One region of the Mucilaginibacter sp. GW821-FHT07H05 genome, then DNA from elsewhere that is predicted to be linked to it. Evidence: riboswitches for the same ligand, from Rfam matches in the RefSeq annotation. Region 1 holds a riboswitch; each other region holds the start of a gene.
The links. A riboswitch is a leader RNA that binds a small molecule or an ion and turns the genes downstream of it on or off. The one in region 1 is predicted to bind S-adenosylmethionine.

Region 1 (5,374 bases):
GCGTTGATAAAGCGGGTGCTTTCCCGATAATGGAACGCCCGGAAGCCCGCCAACCCCTGGGTTACCAGGTGAATTTTCAAAACAAAAAAAGAGTCGAAAACACCCTTAATTGGGTCAATTCTGACAATTAAAATTTATTTCAAATTTTAATTTTTTAATAGCTTTTTTTTTTGAATATTCGATGTTCCGTAACCGTCGCATCGAAAGCTTCTGTGGGAGGTGTAAATCAATATTTTAAGAAAACCGCATGGAAAAAACTTGTACTAACGTTTGGAATAGTTGTCTGCAAATCATTAAAGATAATATACCTGCCCAGAGTTTTAAGACCTGGTTCGAGCCTATAAAATCTTTAAGGCTGGAGGGTAGCATCCTGACGATACAGGTGCCAAGTTTGTTTTTTTATGAGTGGCTGGAGGAACACTATGTGGGCCTGTTGCGCAAAACCATAAAAAAACAATTAGGCGAGGACGGACGCTTAGAATATAATATAGTGGTAGAGCAATCATCATCAAGCAAACCTTACACTACCAATATGCCATCAAATGGCAATGGTGCCGAAGGGAAAAATCAATCGATGCCCATTCCTATTTCTATTAATAAGGATATCAAGAACCCTTTTGTAATACCCGGGCTTAAAAAACTGAATGTTGACCCGCAGCTTAACCAAAATTATACCTTTGATAATTTTGTGGAAGGCGATTGCAACCGCCTGGCCCGTTCGGCCGGATACGCGGTAGCGGCCAAACCGGGCGGCACATCATTTAACCCCTTAATGATATATGGCGGCGTAGGTTTAGGCAAAACCCACCTGGCGCAGGCCATTGGCAACGAGATCAAACGTTCGCTGCCCGATAAGGTAGTATTATATGTATCGTGCGAGAAATTTACCCAGCAATTTGTTGACGCGCTGAAACATAACAACATTAACGATTTTGTTAATTTTTACCAGGCTATTGATGTACTGATCATGGATGACGTGCATAACTTTGCCGGTAAAGAGAAAACACAGGATTTCTTCTTCCATATCTTCAACCACCTGCACCAAACCGGTAAGCAGCTGATCATTACATCAGATAAAGCGCCGAAAGACCTGGCTGGATTAGAAGAACGTTTATTGTCGCGTTTTAAATGGGGCCTATCTGCCGATTTGCAGGTGCCCGATCTGGAAACCCGTATGGCTATCCTGAAAACCAAAGTTTACCAGGATGGTATCGATCTGCCAAATGAGGTATTGGAATACGTTGCGCATAACATTGATAACAACGTACGTGAGCTGGAAGGCGCTATGGTATCGTTGCTGGCACAATCAACCCTTAACCGCAAGGAGATAGATTTGAACCTGGCCAAGCAAATGCTGAAAAACTTCATCAAGAACTCAACCAAAGAGATTTCGATGGAATACATCCAGAACCTGGTTTGCGAGTATTTTGAAGTACCTATTGAAATGGTAAAATCGCAAACACGCAAACGCGAGATCGTTCAGGCCCGCCAGATTTCGATGTACCTGGCTAAGGCACATACCAAAAGCTCTTTAAAATCAATCGGTCATTTCTTCGGCGGCCGCGACCACTCTACCGTGATCTATGCCTGCCAAACCGTGGAAGATCTGATTGATACCGATAAGAAATTTAAAGGCTACGTAGCTGATATTCAGAAAAAATTGAAGATGTCGTAAAAGGCATATGCTATAAAAAAGGGCTGCTTTCGAATGAAAGCAGCCCTTTTTTATTATCTTGTCATTGCGAAAAGCGTAGCGCCGTGGCAATTCCATAGGCAGCTCGGGTATGATTGTCCTATGGAACTATTAATGGCGTCTTACTTTTAAGGATTTAATAAACTCCCGTTGGTTGGGAGCCCACGCTATTGTTTGCAATTGCATTTTTAACTCCACTAAAGTCACCCGGCTGGAGCCAGATGAGTACAGCAGTACTTTTTTATCCGCAACGTGTCATCATATCTTCCGGACTTCCCGTCTTTCTTACTTCCCGACTTTCCCTTACTCATTCCATTTGCAATTTACAGCCCTATTGCGCATCTTTGCACTGCTTATAGAGAAAGACGGAGGGATTAGACCCTGCGATGTCTTAGCAACCTGTACTTACAAGGTGCTACATTCTACTCATCAGCCAAAAGGCAATGGGAAAGATAAGCGAAAGTCAACCACAACACCCGACTTTTCGATATAAGCCGCTTTTTAAGTCCGAAGTTTTAAGTCTTTAGTCGACAGTCTTTTTGCTGCTTGATTTACCGTACTTATTACTCCTGACTTAAGACTTACGACTTGCAAAGAATGGACATTAGAAAAGAATTAGAAAAACGCATCCTGATTATTGACGGGGCTATGGGTACCATGATACAGCGGTACGACCTGACGGAGGAAGATTTCCGCGGGGAACGCTTTCGTGACCATCCGTCTGATCTGAAAGGCAATAACGACCTGCTGAACCTGACCCGGCCGGACGTGATCAAAGCTATCCATGCCGAATATTTGGAAGCCGGCGCGGATATTATCGAAACTAATACCTTCAGTACACAGGTAATATCGCTGGCCGATTACCACATGGAGGACCTGGCTTACGAAATGAGCTACGAAGGTGCTCGCATTGCCCGCGAGGTAGTGGATGAATACAACCTGAAAACACCGGAAAAACCACGGTTTGTAGCTGGTGCCGTTGGGCCCACTAACCGTACAGCATCACTATCGCCTGATGTGAATGATCCGGGTTACCGTGCTGTTAATTTTGATATCCTGGCTGATGCTTATTACACACAGATCCGCGGATTAGTGGATGGCGGCTCGGACCTGCTCTTAATCGAAACCATATTTGATACCCTGAACGCCAAGGCCGCCCTGTTTGCCGCCAAGCGTTACGAGGATGAACTGCGTCATAAAAACCCGGCTTACAAAGGCTTGCCACTGATGATATCAGGTACCATCACCGATGCATCTGGACGTACCTTATCCGGACAAACCGTTGAGGCTTTTTGGGATTCGGTGCAACATGCCAACCTGCTTTCGGTAGGCTTAAACTGCGCTTTGGGCGCTAAAGAAATGCGCCCGCACTTAGAGGAACTGGCCGCTAAAGCCGATGTGTATGTATCGGCCTACCCTAATGCCGGCTTGCCGAACGAGTTTGGCCAGTACGATGAAGTCCCGCATGAAACCGCCCATTTGATAGAGGATTTTATGCTCAATGGGATGGTCAATATTGTTGGCGGTTGTTGCGGTACCACGCCCGACCATATTCGTGCTATTGCCGAAAAAGCAGCCAAGGTAACGCCGCGTAAAAGGCCTGAAATTGAGCCATATATGCGCCTGAGCGGCCTGGAAGCTGTAACCGTTACCCCCGAAACTAACTTTGTGAACGTGGGCGAGCGAACCAATATTACCGGTTCGCCAAAATTCAGCAAGCTGATCTTAGCTGAAGATTTTGAGGGGGCGCTAACCGTTGCCCGCCAGCAGGTAGAAGGTGGCGCGCAGGTGATAGATGTGAACATGGACGAGGGCATGATCGATTCGGAAGCGACGATGGTGAAATTTTTGAACCTGCTGGCATCCGAACCGGATATTGCCAAGCTGCCTATCATGGTCGATTCATCAAAGTGGACGGTTATCGAAGCCGGCTTGAAATGCCTGCAGGGGAAAGGTATCGTAAACTCTATCTCCCTTAAAGAGGGCGAAGATAAGTTTAAGGAATACGCCCGCAAAATCCTGAGCTATGGCGCGGCAACCGTGGTAATGGCTTTTGATGAGCAAGGCCAGGCCGATAGCTTTGAGCGCCGGATAGAGATCTGCAAGCGCAGTTATGATATCCTGGTAGATGAAGTAGGCTTCCCGCCGCAGGATATTATTTTCGATCCGAACATCCTGACTGTAGCTACCGGTTTAGAGGAGCATAATAACTACGCGGTTGATTTTATAAAAGCTACCAAATGGATAAAGGAAAACCTGCCGCATGCTAAAGTGAGTGGTGGGGTAAGTAATATCTCATTCTCGTTCCGCGGTAATAATAAAGTACGAGAAGCCATGCACTCTGCATTTCTGTACCACGCTATAAATGCTGGAATGGATATGGGTATTGTGAACGCCGGGATGCTGGAAGTTTACGAAGAGATCCCTAAAGACCTGTTGGAACTGGTGGAAGACGTATTGCTGAACCGCCGCGAGGATGCAACCGAGCGCCTGGTAGCCTTTGCTGATACCATTAAAGGCGGTGCTGGTAAAGAGATCGTCCGTGATGAAGAATGGCGCAAAGACCCTGTGGAAAAACGCTTATCGCACGCCCTGGTGAAAGGTATTATTGAATACCTGGACGATGATGTGGAAGAAGCCCGGCAAAAATACGCCAAACCATTGGAGGTGATTGAAGGCCCCTTAATGGACGGCATGAACGTAGTAGGCGACCTGTTTGGCGCCGGGAAGATGTTTTTGCCCCAGGTAGTAAAATCGGCCCGGGTAATGAAAAAGGCCGTGGCTTATTTGCTGCCCTTTATCGAACTGGAGAAACAACGCGTAATTGATGCCGGCGAGGATAGCAGCGGCAGTCGCGCCAATGCTGGTAAAGTATTAATGGCTACTGTAAAAGGCGATGTGCACGATATCGGTAAAAACATAGTAGGCGTAGTGCTGGCCTGTAACAACTTCGAGGTGATAGACCTTGGGGTGATGGTGCCCGCACAGCGTATTATTGAAGAAGCGAAAAAACAACAGGTAGATATTATCGGTCTGAGCGGTTTAATTACCCCATCGCTGGATGAAATGGTGCATTTTGCCAAAGAGATGGAACGCGAAGGCTTTACCATTCCGCTGATCATTGGCGGGGCAACTACCTCACGCATCCATGCGGCGGTAAAAGTGGCGCCAAATTATTCGGGCGCGGCTATCCACGTGCTGGATGCATCGCGCAGCGTAACGGTTTGCAGCAGCTTGATGAACAGGGAAACAAGTCCCGCTTACATCCAGGGTATTAAAGACGAATATGCCAAAGCCCGTGAAGCGCACCTGAATAAAAAATCGGACAAGCGTTTTGTAACGATTGAGGAGGCCCGTACCGGGCAATTCCAGATTAGTCTGGATGGCGATATAGCGCCGAAACCAACCTTTACCGGCACCAAAGTAATTGAAGCTTATCCGTTAGAAGATTTGGTTCCGTATATCGACTGGACACCGTTTTTCCATACCTGGGAGTTGAGGGGCAGCTATCCCAAAATATTTGACGATAAATACGTGGGTGTTGAAGCCAAAAAACTGTTCGACGACGCGCAGGTACTGCTGAATAAAATTGTAAATGAGAAATTGCTGCAAGCCAATGGGGTTATCGGCTTTTGGCCGGCCAACAGCGTGGGCGATGATATTGAACTGTATACCGATGAT
Region 2 (5,374 bases), on a different contig from region 1:
TTGTAGGGTAATTTAACCACGGAGGTCACGGAGTTTTTCACAGAGGGCACAGAGAATTGATTATAAGCTCTGTGTTCGTTGTGCTTCTCCCTCCGTGACCTCCGTGGTTAAATCTATGGCTGCACATCAAAAAAAAACAAAAAAGGCCTTCCGTGAAGAAAGCCTTTTAAACTTATTCGACTGAGAAATCCACTAAAAAACTTCGGCCGATTGTTTTGCTGCCAGGGCCAAATTAACCCCCGTTAACTGATCGGCAAAAGCAACAAATGCCTTGCTGTTCAGGATACGGTATTGATTATCGATCAGGTTTTGCAGATTGATCTTGCCGGTAACAAATTTATAATTGCCAGAATAAAAGCGTTCGTGGATATATTCAAACTGTAACGCTTCTACCAGGTCCTCATCTTCGTAACGCAGGTAAATATTCAGCTCGATATTATTCGTAAACTTCAGGTCCTTTTTTTGATGCGCTTTTTTGTATTCGTACTGATAATCGTAACGCAAGGCAGCGATATCCGATAATACCGCCGAACCGGTAGGGTGGCCGCCGGCCCCCTTGCCATAAAAAAATTGCTGATCGGCAAATGCCGCTTGCACGGTTACGCAATTGTACTCGTAATCTACATTGTATAAAAACTCGTTTTCGTTAACCAGTTTGGGTAATACAAACATGGTAACATGCTGGTCGTCCAGTTCTTTTGCTACAGGTACCAGCTTTATCTTTAATTTCTTTTCGCGGGCATATTGCAGATCATAAGCCGACAGGTTTTGGATGCCAACGTTCAGCACTTCCTCTGGTTTTATAATTACGCCATAGGCATGGGCCGCGGCAATCACCAGCTTAAATTTGGCATCAAATCCGCCAACGTCCATCGTCGGGTCGGTTTCTGCAAAACCTAAATCCTGCGCCAGTTTAAGCGCGGTATCATAATCCATGTTTTCGTTATATCCTTTAGAGAGAATATAATTAGATGAGCCGTTAAAAATACCGCTGATAGAGTGCAGTAACTCGTTATCATAATACTCCTCCAGGTTACGGATAATGGGGATACTGCCGCAAACCGCGCCCTCATACAGCAAAGATGTGCCATACTGATGCTGCAGGTCTATTAATTCCTGTAAATAAAGGGCCACCATTTTTTTGCTGGACGACACCACATTTTTGCCTGTACTTAAAGCGGTAGAAACGATATCATAAGCCGCTTCGGTATCGTTAATCAGTTCTACAATCGTATTGATCTCGGGGTTGTTCAGTAGTTCGTCCTTATCGGTAGTAAATAGTTCGGATGGGAGCGAGCGTTTTTTTGACGCGTCTTTAATAGCTATTTTAACAATCTCGATGTTCAGGTTTTTGGTTCGGATGATATCATATAAGCCCTGGCCAACCACGCCAAAGCCAAAAAGTCCAATTTTAAGTTTCTTACTCATTATGTTTATGCTGTTTGCTGCAAGTCGATGATCTTGCCTTTTACGTCTGTTTTAAAAAATGATGAAATAACGTTGGTCAGGATCTCGGTATCTATTAAAAATCCGTCGTGACCATATAGTGAATCTATCTCGGCCAAAGCCGCTTTTGGGATATGCCTGAAAAGGTATTGCTGTTCTTCAATAGGGAATAACACGTCGGATTTAATACCGATAACCAGTGTTTTAGCGATAACAGTACTTAAGGCCTTTTCAACGCCGCCACGGTTACGCCCGGCATTGTGCGAATCCATTACCTTGGTAAGGTACCAATAACTATAGGCATTAAAACGGTTAACCAGTTTTTGCCCCTGGTAGTTTTGATAACTGGCCGCCCGGTAATTATGCAGTTCGTCGGTTTGTTCCTGTTGGGTAATATGATAAGTTTTATAATTACGGTAGGAGAGCAGGGCTATGGTGCGGGCCGCTTTTAAACCTTTGCTGCCGCCATCGGGCGTATTATCGTAAAAAGTGCTATCAGCGCTTAAAGCCAGGCGCTGCGATTCGTTAAAAGCAATGCCCCAGGGCGAATGGCGCGCGTTAGTAGCTATCAATATTTGATTTTTGATGCGTTCGGGTTCCATTATGCTCCATTCCAATGCCTGTTGCCCGCCTAATGAACCGCCAAGTAATACTTCTATCTGATCGATACCTAAATGAGCGGCTAATAACTGGTGCGCCTTTACAATATCGCGAATAGTAAACTCGGGGAAGGTAAGATAATAGGGTAGGTTAGTGGCCGGATTAATGCTTAACGGATTGGTAGTACCATAAGCCGATCCTAATATATTGGCGCATACAATAAAATGCTCGTCGGGGTTAAAGTAAAAACCATCGCCAAAAAGGCCTTTCCACCAGTCCAGCACATCCGAGTTGGCCGTAAGCGCGTGGCAAACCCATACCACGTTATTGCGTTGTTTATTGAGGGTGCCGTACGTATGAAAACCGATCTCGAGATTAAGCAGCTGCTTACCCGATTCCAATTCAAATGCCTGCTGATATTTAAATATTTGTGTATTCATGTTCAAATGGGTTATTCGGGCTGCGGCCGGGCATTCAATCCGGCGGCAGCCTCTATAACCGGTTATATCACTTATAAAAAACTAAAAAATGTTAAACTGATTATCGCTTTGCTGTTATGCTGAGTTTTACATTTTAAAACTATGGTTGACATGGTATAATTTTTTAATAAATAAATTGTGTAATTGATTGATAGGTAAGGATATAAGCTATCCCTGGCTATACACGTATTTTCGGTAAATTTGGAAAAGGGAACGTGTATGTTAGCAACAGCAGCTACAACAGATCGGCATATCGCCATGAGCGATATTACAGGTTGAAGGCATACGCGTTTGCGTAGGAGCGGGTTGTTGCTGGATGTAAATTTTAATTTTCATGGTTGTTAATTTATAACCCCCGATGATCCATTCACCGGGCCAGGTTTTGGCACCTTCTCCATTTTGGAGGGTTGCCAGTGGGTCTCTGAGCCTGATCTCTCGCCACTTCTTTATAAACCAAAACCTTTTTGAAGGGAATTGATTTTTTTTAGTATCGCTACCAAATAATGTTCCAAATATAGGTTGAAAAGACGTATCTCTCCAAATTAAATTTCATTTTAAGCATAAAGCTGAAAGGCGAAAGCATAAAGCAGCCATAAAAACCGGACAAAAAAGTAGCTTTCAGCTTTATGCCTTGTGCTTTTAGCTTGCCAAAGCCTGCTCCATATCCGCAATCAAATCATCAATATGCTCTAACCCGACCGATACACGCAGTAAATTTTGCGGCGTTTTAGTATCCGGCCCCTCTACAGATGCACGATGCTCTATCAAACTTTCTACACCGCCTAAGCTGGTGGCTATGGTGAACAGGTTGAGTTTGGATAACACCTGTTTAGCTTCATCGGCGCCGCCTTTAACACAAAACGAAAACATAGCGCCAAAGCCCAGCATTTGGTCTTTTGCTATCTGATGTTGCGGGTGCGATTGAAGCCCGGGGTACATTACGGTTTCTACTTTAGGATGTTTTTCTAAATATGCAGTCAGTAACGTGGCGTTGCTGGCATGCCCTTTCATACGGTAAGGCAATGTTTTAAGGCTGCGTACTAAGTAGTAGCAGTCCATAGGCGAGGGGATGGCGCCACCCATTTCCTGTACCCCGAGTATTTTTAACCACCAGTCGCTTTTTTCTGGTGTGATCAGTGCGCCGCCCATCAAATCGCTATGGCCGCCAAAGTATTTGGTGCTGGAGTGCATCACCAGATCGGCCCCTAAAGCTAAAGGCTGCTGAAAAACAGGAGTAGCAAAAGTATTATCGCACACTACTTTAATATCTCCATGCTGTTTGGCAATGGCTATTACCTTTTTTATATCGGTTACCTTTAATAAGGGGTTTGATGGGGTTTCTATCCAAATTAAGCCGGTGTTGGGTTTAATATGCGCGTTTAAAATGGCTTCGTTGTTCACATCAATAAAATCAAACTCCAGGATCCCCGCAAACAGGGTTTTAATCTGATTACGCAGGCCATGATACATATCATCAGGGGCGATAATATGTGTACCTGGTTTTAAGGATTGAAAAACCGCCATACCCGCCGCGTTGCCTGATGAAAAGGCCGCGGCCTCAACACCGCCCTCTAATTGGGCCAAAACATTTTCCAGCAAATGCCGGTTAGGGTTAGCCGAGCGACTGTAGATATAGCCTTTTGCATAGCTGCCGTCAACTTCCCGCTCGAATGTGGTAGACATGACGATAGGTTGAATTACCGCTTTAGTAGCATCATCAATTTTGTTTCCGGCGTGTATGGCAATGGTTTCAATTTTCATATTTGTATATAGTAGCGTTCGGCAGCAAAATTACGTAATGGTATTTAAAAACCTCATTTCATGAAAAAACTGTTTTGCATTTTTATAGCCCTGTTTTTTATAGCCTGTAAAAAAGATACTACACCATATATTACCGAATTTACGAACAGCCAGAAAGCCTGGAACTTATTTAAGGCCTCCGTAAATAATAACTACTCGTACGTCACCTATAATGGTTCGGTATTTGGCGGTTATCACGAAACAAAAATAACCGTACAAAACGGCAAAGTAACCGGCAGGGCTTTCCTGGTAGGCATGTATGCGGCTAACAGCCATGTGCTTGATATAAAAGACAACTGGACAGAGGACGCGACAACTTTAGGTACTCACCAGCAGGGGGCTCCATTACTTACGCTTGATGATATTTATGCAAAGTGCAAAAGTGAATGGCTATCGGCAGACAAAAACAAAAACGATGTGATATTTGAAGCCGATGCACGGAGCCTTATATCAAGCTGTGGCTACGTACCTAACGGCTGCATGGACGATTGCTTTAGCGGTGTACACATTAAGTCTATTACCGGTTTATAAATTAAACCTGCTTACCTGTGGCTACAGCCCCAACGATTGTTTAGATTAAGCTTTACCGGAGTATACTTGAAAGAAATACAATAGCCGGCCGGTTCTGTTGCAAATACTTACACCAAAATGATATTCTGAAACGGCAAATCCGTACTTTTGCATCAAACGTACTATTGAATGCAAACTGAGCAAAATCTACAACTATTACTGCACGATCCGCATTTACCTGCCGAACTAAAAAGCATAGCCGAAAAGGTATTAAATAATCAACGCGTTACATTTGATGAGGGTGTTTTGCTATACGAAAAAGGTGAGCTGGGTTATTTAGGCGTATTGGCTAACTATATACGCGAGCAAAAACATGGTGATAAAACCTTTTTTAACCGCAACTTCCATATCGAGCCTACCAACCTTTGCGTATACGATTGCAAATTCTGTTCATACTCACGCCTGATCAAAGAACGGTCTGAAGGGTGGGAGTATACCATGGACGATATGCTCAACATCGTAAAAAAATATGATAACGA
Region 3 (5,374 bases), on a different contig from region 1:
GCTTTGGCATGTTCACGATACTCACGCCAATAGTGAGAGAACATCCGTGAACGCACCGTGAACACCCTTTTGCGACAAAATTGCGCACCGACCTGTTTGTGCCACCGTTATCTCAATACTTATTATAGTTTTGTTTAACACTATACCCACCCTAAAACCAAAATTATGTTATATCACAAACTCAATGGATTACGGATCAAAATTAGCAACACCAACGACGGCGAGGTTTACTTTGTTGATGAGGGCAAGGCGCGCCACATTCCCGACGTGGAAACCTATAATGCCATGTTCAATAATTGGGATTTCATCTGGACAATCAGCTTTTCCCAGCACAATATGATTGACATCGGTAGACCGATCCCAAAAGGCGGTTACCCCATTTTCCACTGGGGGCCTGATTTCTACTTTGACGACTGGAGCTCTGATCTATCATCAGGCAGCCGTCATATCGCCAATCCGCAAACCATGCTGTATTGCAATTTCAAAAGTGATACGCCAAGTCCTTCCCAGGATCCCAGGGAGGATAGCCGCGGCCTGGGCTCGCCCATCGCCTGGGTCCCCGTGGATGGAAACCGCGTGATGGCTGGAAATGCCATGTATCTTATGGATCGCGGACAGAAGCGGCATATCAAAGATCCTGCAACTTATATCAGCCTTTTCGGCGATACCGAGGCACGGGTAGCCGACAGCCTTGATGATATCCCCTCGGGCCCCGACATCGCAACCCCATCTACCCGCCTGGTAAGAGTAAGCGACATGCCTGATCAACAAACATATCTTTTGGACAACGGTTTTAAACGCCTGATCAAGGGCGCTAATACGATGTCTTATTATAGCTTTAACGGAGGTACGGTTACCGGCATGAGCTGGGCATACCTCTTGGAAATCCCCGACGGCAGCCCTATAGCATGGCCAATAGATAACTCCATGTAATAATTTTTAGAACGATGCCTTCGTATTGCGATTTTTTGCATATGCGTTAACTAAAACAAAGTAAATATACCCAAGATGTCGCCGAGCGACTCTTTTGCGCAGTTGTTCATGCAGCCGCCCGGCCGGAGGCCACAAGTGTCCGGAAGATTCTTAGTTCCCTCCCACGGGGAGGGGTGCGGCTGATTGTGTTGTGGCAGGGAGGGGTTTCTACGCTTGATGAAACCTCTCCCTACACCCTCCCGATGGGAGGGAATCGCACAATCCCCCTCTTTTTTTAATCTTCCGAACTCTGATAGGCTGGAGCCGGGCGAATGCATCTGTGTACCCCCGCGTTAGCGATAGGAGCGGATACCGGCCCTGCGGCTAAGGCCCTGTGCAGTATGAGCGGATAGCGCGGGCCGCAGGTAACGCACTAAAAGAGATTTGTTAATTGGTGATTAGAGATTAGTTGCATTGGGGTTAAACAGACTACGAGATTGCCACGTTGTCCCCTTCACACTATAGCCCTCTCTGACTCCTCGCAATGACAATAAGTAAAATATATTGCTGATAATCAATGTATTTCAAATAAATACTACTAAATCTATAGATTTTATTTGTTTTTATAAAAACGGCCCGTATATTTGTTGCCGTAATCGTTCTTTATTTACTTATCCAGAAAGACTGAGGGAAAGGCCCGAAGACGTCTTGGCAACCTGTACCGGCCCTGTGTGGCGGTAATAAGGTGCTAATTCCTGCTCCGTTACCAAACGGGGAAAGATAAGCGAGTGAATACTACCCGCCGTGTTATACGGTTCTCTCTCTTTCGGCTTTCGCGGATAAGCAAGCAACATCAAACATTAATTTTAAGATAACAATTAATAAAGTGATATTAATTAGTTTTGAGGTAAGCAACCCATTAACAAATTTTTATATCACACATTTAAACACGAAAGACATGAGTTTACGATTAGGCGACGACGCGCCAAACTTTAAAGCCAAAACCAGCCAGGGCGAAATAGATTTTTACGATTTTTTAGGCGATAGCTGGGGAGTATTGTTTAGTCACCCGGCCGATTATACCCCGGTTTGCACTACCGAACTGGGCCGTACTGCAGCCCTGAAAGAAGAATTTGCCAAACGCAATGTAAAGGTTGCGGCGTTGAGTGTAGATTCGGTAGCATCGCACAAGGAATGGATAAAGGATATCAACGAAACGCAAGACGTTGAGGTAACTTTCCCCATTATTGCCGACGAAGACCGCAAGATAGCCGAAGCTTACGATATGATCCATCCCAACGCGTCGCTGAACGCCACGGTAAGGTCGCTGTTCATCATCGGGCCGGATAAAAAGATCAAACTGATCATTACTTACCCGGCATCAACCGGTCGTAATTTTGTAGAGATTTTACGGGTGATAGATTCCCTGCAGTTAACCGCTTACCACAGCGTAGCCACCCCGGCCGACTGGAAAGACGGCGAGCAGGTGGTGGTGCTGCCATCTATTAAAACCGAGGATATCCCGGCTAAATTTCCGAAAGGGCATACGGTGATCAAACCTTATCTGCGCCTAACGCCGCAGCCGAATAAGTAATACCAAAGCCCAAGCCCCCGGCCCCCTAAAGGGGGAGGATGGAAGGTAAAGCTGTGCAAGGCTTTAAAAATCTCCCCCTTTAGGGGGCCGGGGGGCTTAGGGGCTAAAAATATACGTGTCTCCTTTAGTAAAGTAAAACTGTGCAAGGTTTTATGAAGTCTTCTCCGCCGGTATCAGGCGGAGAGACTGGGGGGAGTTGATCAAATCAAACCAACAATATGAAAAAATTACTATTATCCGCACTATTTGCCGGCAGCGCTTTATTAGCCCTGGCACAAACCGCCCCGCCAAAACCGGCAACAGCCGATATTGACCGTGGCTATAAGGTAAAGGTAGGGGATCAGGCACCCGATGATTACCAACTGGTATTATCGGACGGGCGAAAAACATCGTTAAAAGAATTGCGGGGCAAAGTAGTGGTGTTGCAGTTTACGGCCAGTTGGTGCGGGGTTTGCCGCCAGGAAATGCCGCACCTGCAAAAGGAGGTTTGGGAAGCCAACAAGGATAAGGATTTTATACTGATTGGCGTTGACCGCGATGAACCGCTTGATAAGATTAAACAATTCCAGCAGGATATGAAGATCACTTACCCGCTGGCGCTTGACCCCGGCGCTGATATATTTGGACGTTATGCCGATAAAAAGAGCGGCGTAACCCGCAACGTAGTGATTGACCGAACCGGCCGCATTGTATACCTTACCCGTTTATATGACCCTGCCGAGTTTAAGGCCATGGTAAAGATAATTAATGCGCTGGTGAACAAAACCGGCGTTTAAAGACTCCCCCTTTAGGGGGCTGGGGGGATACGGTCAGATGGCCGAGTGGTGAGGCGGAGGTTAGCAAAACCTTCTACGGTGGTTCAACTCCATCTCTGACCTCTCAAAAAATCAAATCGAAATGTTATTGAATTTGATATTTTATAAAAAGAGGAAAAAAAGTTTTAATAAATACTATAAAGTCTATGGAATTAGTATACATTTGTAAAGAAGATCAGAACATGAAATATTTTAACACCATTTACGGATTAAGCCGCTGTTGTAGCCCGGTTGACATCATCTGAATAAATCGGCCGGAAGGCTATACGTTTAATTTCTATTATCAAAATACATCATGTTAGCTACTACTATCCCCAATACAAAATATCCTTTTTTCGATCTGTCCGAAATTGTTACCGAACCCGATATAACTTTTCGCCCGTACAAGCCCTTAAGGCCGGTACGTACCGGTAATTACCTGCCGGGGTTTACTTTGCAGGCGGCCTATGCCCGATGGCAGCACTTTTTTAACGGTGCCGAAACACATGGCGCCATATTGTTAAGGCAATTGCTCAGCAAACCGCTGGTGATTAGTTTTTACTCGCCGCAATGGCAGCAGCACGGGCTGGATCAGTTAAAACAACTGAACGCTATCCAGTCCGAAATTAAGGCCAGTGGGGGCAACCTGCTCATTATTACAGCCGAAAAAGAACCCGCGTTAGAAAAACTGGTATGGGAAAATAACCTGTCGCTTAATTTTTATTTTGACGCCAATTATGAAATAGCCCAAAGCCTGCGCATTTATGCCGACAGCGACCCGGTATGGAACCGTTTTTCGGGTATTGATACCAATGTGCCGCTGCTGGCCACCTATGTGCTGGATGCCAATAAACAGGTAGTGTACGATCAGGTAAGCCTCGATCTGGGCGAAACCATCTCCACCCGGGAAATTATTTCGGCTGTTTACGGCGCCAGTTTATCGGGGAATTTGAAGAAATCGGCGTAAGTACTAATTCTTACAACATGTCATTTCGAACGATAGAGAGAAATCTTCTACGCGCGATAGGTATGGTGTATAAGATTTCTCCCGCTGGTCGAAATGACACAGGGAATTAAAGAGCTCTCTCAATTTTAGGTTTATAATTGTTTGTTTGGTCAGAAGCCCCGGAAACGGGGCTTTTTACTACAATGATTAAATGTAGAGGTGTTCCATTTTGGTAGGGTGTATTACCAAATAAAAGTGGTATTTTTATCTATCGTTCAGCTATCACCCACTCAGATCCCTTAAATAGGAAGCAAATCGCTTTTTTTTATCAATTCAAAAACTTATGGCATAGTTTTAGCGTAAAAATACTATGCGTGCATAATAATTATTAAATTAGCTGCACCAATTGTATAACAAACACCATTTAAAATGATCACAATAATCCATACCCTGGTAATGCTTGGCCTTGTTGTATTGCCTTTATTAAGAAAAACTGCAAAAGCAGGGAAAAGTCCGGTTGTATATAAAAACAACCATGATATTACCAACGCCCACTATGCCGTAAACAGCAATGGTTACCTTGAAAAAATATCAGGTAATAAGGTGCCGGGCAACGTTATCGATTAAGCATAATTAACGTATCAGTAAGCCGTACTTACATTAAGCCCTGCTAAGGGGCTTTTTTTATGCGCAATAATGCCGTTTTGCAGGTAATAAGCATCCTGAAAGCTATCCTGACCGGCTTAAAGGTTTGGATTTTAATGCTTAGTGTTGTACACTTGCATTAGTTTTTCATAGCTAATTCACTTACCTAAAATTCTATATTTTGAAAGTAATACACAGCGTACATCCCGAAGATTTTAAAGCTTACCAAACCACGCAGATCCGCGAGCGTTTTTTGCTGGACGGCATTGTTGAGCCGGGACAAATTAACCTGGTTTATACCCATTACGACCGCATGATCGTCGGCGGCGCATCACCACTTGGTACCGAACTGGATTTGGGCAATTACCCTAACCTGCGCGCCGAATACTTTTTAGAGCGCCGCGAGATAGGCATCATCAACGTAGGCGGCGATGGTACCGTTACGGCTGATGGTACTGCTTACAACGTAAATAAACTCGATTG

Region 2: linked by a shared signal. The riboswitch ahead of AC07M6_RS08605 (homoserine O-acetyltransferase family protein) and the one ahead of metH (methionine synthase) in region 1 are both predicted to bind S-adenosylmethionine.
Region 3: linked by a shared signal. The riboswitch ahead of AC07M6_RS00965 (peroxiredoxin) and the one ahead of metH (methionine synthase) in region 1 are both predicted to bind S-adenosylmethionine.

What each region holds. Positions count from the first base shown of each region.
Region 1 covers NZ_JBWKPY010000002.1:155,592-160,965, reverse strand. Annotated here, with positions in the region: gene dnaA (chromosomal replication initiator protein DnaA) at 248-1,675, shown strand; SAM riboswitch class I at 2,044-2,152, shown strand; gene metH (methionine synthase) at 2,291-5,374, shown strand, end outside.
Region 2 covers NZ_JBWKPY010000003.1:169,688-175,061, reverse strand. Annotated here, with positions in the region: gene AC07M6_RS08610 (homoserine dehydrogenase) at 193-1,428, opposite strand; gene AC07M6_RS08605 (homoserine O-acetyltransferase family protein) at 1,434-2,486, opposite strand; SAM riboswitch class I at 2,869-2,980, opposite strand; gene AC07M6_RS08600 (trans-sulfuration enzyme family protein) at 3,165-4,286, opposite strand; gene AC07M6_RS08595 (hypothetical protein) at 4,347-4,856, shown strand; gene mqnE (aminofutalosine synthase MqnE) at 5,025-5,374, shown strand, end outside.
Region 3 covers NZ_JBWKPY010000001.1:200,355-205,728, forward strand. Annotated here, with positions in the region: gene AC07M6_RS00960 (hypothetical protein) at 166-933, shown strand; SAM riboswitch class I at 1,581-1,699, shown strand; gene AC07M6_RS00965 (peroxiredoxin) at 1,871-2,506, shown strand; gene AC07M6_RS00970 (TlpA family protein disulfide reductase) at 2,725-3,282, shown strand; tRNA gene AC07M6_RS00975 (tRNA-Cys) at 3,314-3,384, shown strand; gene AC07M6_RS00980 (redoxin domain-containing protein) at 3,617-4,267, shown strand; gene AC07M6_RS00985 (hypothetical protein) at 4,676-4,873, shown strand; gene kduI (5-dehydro-4-deoxy-D-glucuronate isomerase) at 5,073-5,374, shown strand, end outside.